One region of the Idiomarina solivarensis genome, then DNA from elsewhere that is predicted to be linked to it. Evidence: riboswitches for the same ligand, from Rfam matches in the RefSeq annotation. Region 1 holds a riboswitch; the other holds the start of a gene.

Region 1 (3,420 bases):
CCAGGGCTTCGCCATTGACGCCACCCGATTTATAGCCACGGGCCAACGTTGCGTACACATAGCTTTCTTCTGACGCCTGGTAACGTACGCTAAAGTTACCGCCCACCATGGTGTCCTCTGGTTGCTCGGCAATGCCCCGACTATCAAGATAGTCATTATTATAGCGTTCGACCCGTAACCCCGTTATGGTGCTGACCCGCTCGGTCCAATGCTGAGTCAATTCACCGTAAACTGCCATGTGTTCGCTGTCATACTCGCTTTCAAAAATATCAGGCTGACCTAAATCCCAGTTAAAATAATCGCGGGTTAATGCCACAGACTTATCGTAATAATACAGTCCGGCGACCCATTCACTATCAACACCAAGTAAGGCTTCCGGTTTATCCGATAACCAACGAATTTCGGCCGTTTTATCATCCCGTTCGCGGAAGTACGCGTCGAAAGAAGAATATTCCCAACCCGGTGCAATACCTTCGTAAGTCCAGTCTTCGTCGTAGGCATACCCAGTATCAGCATTCAGCTGGTTGACCGACATTTCCAAACGACTGTTGGAAAACCCCAGATAGCTCAATTGTAAACGTAAGGCCTGGCTTTCCAGCCGGTCAAAACCGGGTTCATCTGACAACGTTTCCCGAGTGTTATCGAGGCTGAAGGCGTCATAGCCATTGTCGACATCGTTATAATGCACCACGGTTTGCAGCAACCAGTCTTGACTCAGTTCGGTATCCAGCAGGAATCGCGCCGTTAACTCATCACGCTGTTCGGTGTCATCACGGTTCAAATAAGTATTTTCCATATAACCGTCTTGCTGAAACTGACTGACCGAAAAACGGGCATTACCTAACGCACCAAGATGTCCACCCATAGCGAGGCCACCCATAGCTTCAGAGTAGTTTCCAGCCGACAACTGAAACTGTCCATTAAAATCGCGGCTTGGCGCAGTACTTTCCAATAACAACAAACCGGCCATAGCATTAACGCCAAAACGTCCGCTTTGTGGCCCGCGAAACACTTCCACGTGATTAATATCGAACAGCGAGGCTGCACTGCCTAAGCCACTGTAATCGATGCCATCAATGATTAAGCCCACCGACGGCGTCACCGGATCGACAAACTGAGAGCGCTCACCAATGCCGCGAATTTGAATGAACCGTGCCGTTGAAGTACCACCAGAAAAATTCACATTAGCAAAGCTATTCAGAGTGTCCTGCAAATGCTGGGAGTGACGCTGTTGCATTGCTTCTTTATTAAGAATAGAAACGCTGCTGGTGGTTTCGTTTAGCGTACGCTGATGAAAGTCACCACTAACCTCAATAATTTCTATCTCTTGTTTCTTTTCGGTCTCATCTGCTGCATAAGCGAACACAGGCAAAGCCGGTAAAGCGATAGCCAAACTAGCGGCTAAATAGGGTTGGATTATTTTCATGGATCATTTCCTCAAAACAAAGTCAGAAACGATCCGGTAAGGCTGTATTAGACGGGTTTTCTACCATCCCTACGCCAGTATTAACCGGATCAGGTTTTAAGGGTTCGCTCTCGCATCTCAGCCGTTGCCGGCACCCCTTGGTAAAGCGGCGTCAGTATAACGCAGCTCGTTAGTTAAACAAATTTACTTTCAGTGCAATCAAATAAAGGACAACGCGTCACCGTAAAGATTTTCTAACGGCACATCTTTAGCGACAAAGTCATCGCGAATCACGCGCACCATTTCAAAACGCCCCGCCATATAAATTTCACATTCTGGCAAATTTTTCTCTCGAGCCATGACCGCATGATGCACTAGCCCAATGGAATAGGGCCATTGGTTTTTAGCGTCTTCTACCACCGGGTGGTAATCAAAGTGCTTGTATTCACTTGCCAGACGTTCCAGCTCGTCATGCAAATAGAGATCGCTTAAGCTTTTTGCACCCCAATAGAGCGTTAAAGGCCGCTCGGGTGACAAACGCAAATGTTGCTGCAGAATAGAATAGGCATAGGAAAAACCTGTACCACCAGCAATTAGCACGGCGGGCTTGGTATTTTCCTGGCGGTAAAAGGCAACACCATCAGGAGCTTCAATCTCTAACTCACCGTCGGCGCGAATTTTATCCAAGACTTCCATTGCGTAGCTGTTATCCGGCGTTGCACCTACATGAAGTAACCACTCACTTTTATTGGAGGGGCATGAAGCGATACTAAAAGGTCGCTTGTCTCTCTCGTCCATTACCACCATCAAATACTGGCCTGCTTTAAACTCTACCGGTTGCGGCAGCTGCAAACGCACTTCCCACACAGCATCCGCTAGCTGACGCGATATTTCGGCTTTACAGGTCATTTGTTGACTCATTCACGACTCCATAATATTCAATTCGTCCCACAGCTCGTCAATACGCTGTTTCACCTCGTCACTCATGACAATAGGTTCGCCCCACTCACGGTCGGTTTCGCCCGGCCACTTGTTGGTTGCATCCATTCCCATCTTTGAGCCCAGTCCGGAAACCGGCGAAGCAAAGTCAAGGTAATCTATTGGCGTATTTTCGACCAGGGTCGTATCACGCGCAGGATCCATTCGGGTCGTCATAGCCCAGATAACATCTTTCCAGTCACGAGCATTGACGTCGTCATCACACACGATGACAAATTTGGTGTACATAAACTGACGCAAAAAGGACCAGACCCCCATCATCACACGCTTGGCATGACCCTGATACTGCTTCTTCATTGTGACTACGGCCAAACGGTACGAACAGCCTTCTGGTGGTAAATAAAAATCGACAATTTCCGGGAACTGCTTCTGCAGCAACGGAATAAAGACTTCATTTAGCGCCACACCCAATACAGCAGGTTCATCCGGCGGACGACCCGTATAGGTACTGTGATAGATAGGATCTTTACGATGGGTGATATGAGTGACGGTAAACACCGGGAACTCATCCACTTCGTTATAATAACCGGTATGGTCGCCATAAGGGCCTTCCGGAGCCATTTCGCCCGGTTCAATATAACCTTCCAAAATCATTTCCGCGTGAGCCGGCACTTGTAAGTCATTACTCAAACACGACGTCACTTCGGTTTTACTGTCGCGCAGCAACCCGGCAAAAGCGTATTCCGATAAGCTGTCGGGTACTGGCGTTACCGCCCCCAGAATAGTAGCAGGATCGGCACCTAGGGCCACCGATACAGGGAACTTCTCGCCCGGATGCTGCTGGCACCACTCTTGAAAGTCCAGCGCACCGCCTCTATGAGATAACCAACGCATAATAAGCTTGTTAGGGCCCAAGAGTTGCTGACGATAAATGCCTAGATTTTGCCGCTCTTTATGCGGACCCCGAGTAACCGTAAGACCCCAGGTCACTAATGGCGCAACATCGCCCGGCCAACAGTGCTGAATGGGCAGTTTGGTTAAATCGACCTCATCACCACTCATGACTACTTGTTGGC
Region 2 (3,420 bases), on a different contig from region 1:
AGTTACGGGCGGTGACCGGATCCAGCGCGAGATTAAATTGATCTTCCCAACGAAATTCAAAGCGGGCTTTTGACATGGCGTCGTCTCGTGCTTGTGCTCCCGGGTGTCCTTTGGCTAAATCAGCCGCATGGGCCGCAATTTTGTAAGCAATTAACCCTTGTTTTACGTCTTCTTTGTTGGGTAGGCCTAAGTGCTCTTTGGGGGTGACGTAGCAAAGCATAGCGCAACCAAAAGCGCCGATCATTGCGGCACCAATGCCTGAAGTAATGTGGTCATAACCCGGTGCAATATCTGTTGTCAACGGACCGAGCGTGTAAAAAGGGGCGCCGTGGCAGTGCTTTAGCTGCTCATCCATGTTCTCCTGGATTTTATGCATAGGCACATGACCCGGACCTTCTATCATCACCTGAACATCGTATTCCCAGGCAATTTGGGTGAGTTCACCCAGGGTCCGGAGTTCAGCGAACTGAGCTTCGTCGTTTGCATCTGCAATAGAACCAGGGCGCAGGCCGTCCCCTAGCGACAGGGAAATATCATATTTTGCGCAAATTTTGCAGATATCCCGAAAGTGTTGGTAAAGAAAACTTTCTTGCTGATGCGCCATGCACCATTTGGCCATAATAGAACCGCCACGGGAGACAATGCCCGTCACCCGTTTTGCTGTCAGTTTGATGAAATCGTGGAGTACTCCGGCGTGAATGGTGAAGTAATCCACACCTTGCTCAGCCTGCTCTAGCAACACCTCTTTGAAGATTGACCAGCTAAGATCTTCAGCAATGCCATTAACACGTTCTAATGCCTGATAAATTGGCACGGTGCCAATGGGAACCGGGCTGTTACGTAAGATCCACTCTCGAGTTTGGTGAATATTGCGGCCGGTGGATAAATCCATGACCGTATCGGCGCCCCAGCGCGTGGCCCAGACCAGTTTTTCTACTTCTTCTTCAATGGAAGAGGTTACCGATGAATTGCCAATATTGGCGTTTACTTTCACTAAAAAGTTACGGCCGATGATCATCGGCTCTGATTCGGCATGATTGATATTGACCGGGATAATCGCCCGGCCGCTAGCAACTTCGTCACGAACAAACTCAGGTGTGACGGGGTTTTCCAAATGCTCGCGGCCCATATTTTCACGCAGTGCGATAAATTCCATTTCCGGCGTAATGAGACCGCGCCGGGCATAAGCCAGCTGCGTAATACCACGATTGTGTTGTTTATTGTCTTCGTAGCGCTCGATTATCCAGTTAAGCCGTAATTTTTCTAACCCTTGCTTTACGTTGATATGGGCGTTTGAATCACCGTACACGCTCGAAGTATCGTAGACATTAATAGGTTCATTGGGTGGCAGCTTTACGCCGGGTGTTGGTTGGTGCAGGGTTTCACTTAAATGGATCCGGCGAAAGGGCACTTTAATATCCGCGCGTCCGCCACACAGAAACTCGCGGGTTGAGTTGGGGTAGTATTCGCCAGAAAGCGACGATAAAAAGGATTCGGCCTGTTGCCGGTTTAATCGGGTTGTTGATGACATAGCATTCTCTCATTTTGTTGATGTTAGAGATGCTTGTCAGGAGTGTTGAAAGGAACAACAACGCATAAACCACGGTTGGGTCGTGTTGTTGCTCTCTTGTTCCCTTCGCAGGTATTAGCCTGATCAGGTTCAACGGATCCCGCAATTGCGGTCTCAGCCAGTAACTTAATTAATAAAGTCATTGGCACTCCGACAAGATTCCTTTTTAGTGGAACAAAATCTTTAAGGTAATGCAACTGGTGTTAATGTTTTACCAGCTTATTAATCGTTTTAGCGGACTTATCCATTGGTTGGCTGAGGCCTTCTATGCGCTCAACTATGAGCCCTTTCTGGTCTAAAATGGTAATTAAATTACTGTGATCAAAGTCACCATCGGGACGCTGTCGATAACGCACGCCAAGGACAGTGGCCAGTGTTCTTATATTCTGATCAGAGCCGTTCAGAAACAACCAGCTGTTATCGTCTAACTGGTATTGCGCAACATAATCGGCTAGTGCTTCTGGAGTGTCCCGCGCGGTATCGAAACTCACCATTACCAGTTTTACTTGCTTTTGTGTGTCTTTATCCAAGTTTGTGTACAAACGTTTTACATCGTGCACTAGTACCGGGCAGGCCGTGGTGCAGCTGCCGTATATCATAGATATGATTACCGGTTGTCCCTCAAGTTCAGCGAGTTTAAACGGTTTGTTTTGGTGTGTGTTCCAGGTGGCATCAACCTGGTATACCGACTGGGAGTGGGATACCTCTGCCGCATTCATCGCTGTATGATTGCTATGGTCGCCATGCATATTATGGTGCGAGTGATCCTGCGCTAATAGTGGCGCGGAAAATACAAAAGAGGCTAGGACTGTAAGTTGGAATAATCTATTCATGGCTGTTCTCCAGATCGTATGCGCAGCGAAATCCCATGGTGCTGGTGGCACTTTGAGGTGCGTAATCACTGCGCGACTGATAACGGAAAAATGTGGCGTAGTTCGCGTTACTAAAACTGGACATAAAGCGTGCTCCGTCGCCACATGAACCGGAGAGTAAATCGACGTCGTCGCCGTTGGTTAGTAGTAATTGATAGTCTTCTACCCATTCGTTAACGCGATCATGCATATGCATTAACTGCTGTGCAGTTGGATCGACGCTTTTCTGTTTTATACTGTGTGGCTGGCTATACCAGGCAAAAAGGTCGCGTGCGTAGTCATTGTCGCTGATGTTCTGTTGCTTTCGGTAGAGTACGGAAGCGTACTCCCACTCGTTCAGACTGGGAAGCCGTCCTCCTTTTGCTGCGCAATATTCTCGCGCGGCGAACCAGGACACATAAGTAACGGGGTCGTTTTCTTTGCCTTCAGCAAAAGCAGTACTATTGCTCCAGTGCTTTAGGTAATTGCCATCGTGGAACAGGGCAGCGATATTATCTCGCTGCCACCGGGCGTTTTTCGATACAAACTGCAGATACTGTTGGTTAGTGACCGGAGTCGCATCCAGCATAAAAGCGTTAATTTCTATACTGAGGCGCTCTTTGTCTAGTAATACCGGTGGTTCAAAGATTCCACCGTTAACCAGAACCTGGTCGGCGAGTATTAACGGTGAGAACAGCACACCAGCAACTCCAAGCCACTTAACCATAACATTTCCCCTTATTTGCCTTTACGAGGGCCAGCAATTAACGCACCCGCTGCACCACGCTCTGCGTCAGCAAATTCATGATCCACAAGTTTATAGATGCCTTCTTCCGGAACAATAAACTCAATCGTTGCACTGTTACTGGCACCCAGCAGGACAGTTTGCATGCCGTACCAATCGTTGCGTGGGTCACCTTCGTACCAGACGCGATCGAAAATGGCACCGATAACGTGGAAGCTTGAAGTGCCTGATGGGCCGGCATTTAAAACGTGTAA

What was found. A riboswitch is a leader RNA that binds a small molecule or an ion and turns the genes downstream of it on or off. The one in region 1 is predicted to bind thiamine pyrophosphate.
Region 2: another riboswitch for thiamine pyrophosphate. It lies ahead of thiC (phosphomethylpyrimidine synthase ThiC); the one in region 1 lies ahead of RBK99_RS10155 (TonB-dependent receptor).

The regions. Positions count from the first base shown of each region.
Region 1 is NZ_JAVFHZ010000005.1:217,664-221,083, reverse strand. It holds gene RBK99_RS10155 (TonB-dependent receptor) at 1-1,426, opposite strand, end outside; TPP riboswitch at 1,476-1,574, opposite strand; gene fre (NAD(P)H-flavin reductase) at 1,625-2,326, opposite strand; gene ubiD (4-hydroxy-3-polyprenylbenzoate decarboxylase) at 2,327-3,420, opposite strand, start outside.
Region 2 is NZ_JAVFHZ010000001.1:566,616-570,035, reverse strand. It holds gene thiC (phosphomethylpyrimidine synthase ThiC) at 1-1,531, opposite strand, end outside; TPP riboswitch at 1,615-1,733, opposite strand; gene RBK99_RS02745 (SCO family protein) at 1,774-2,403, opposite strand; gene RBK99_RS02740 (formylglycine-generating enzyme family protein) at 2,396-3,148, opposite strand; gene RBK99_RS02735 (multicopper oxidase domain-containing protein) at 3,160-3,420, opposite strand, start outside.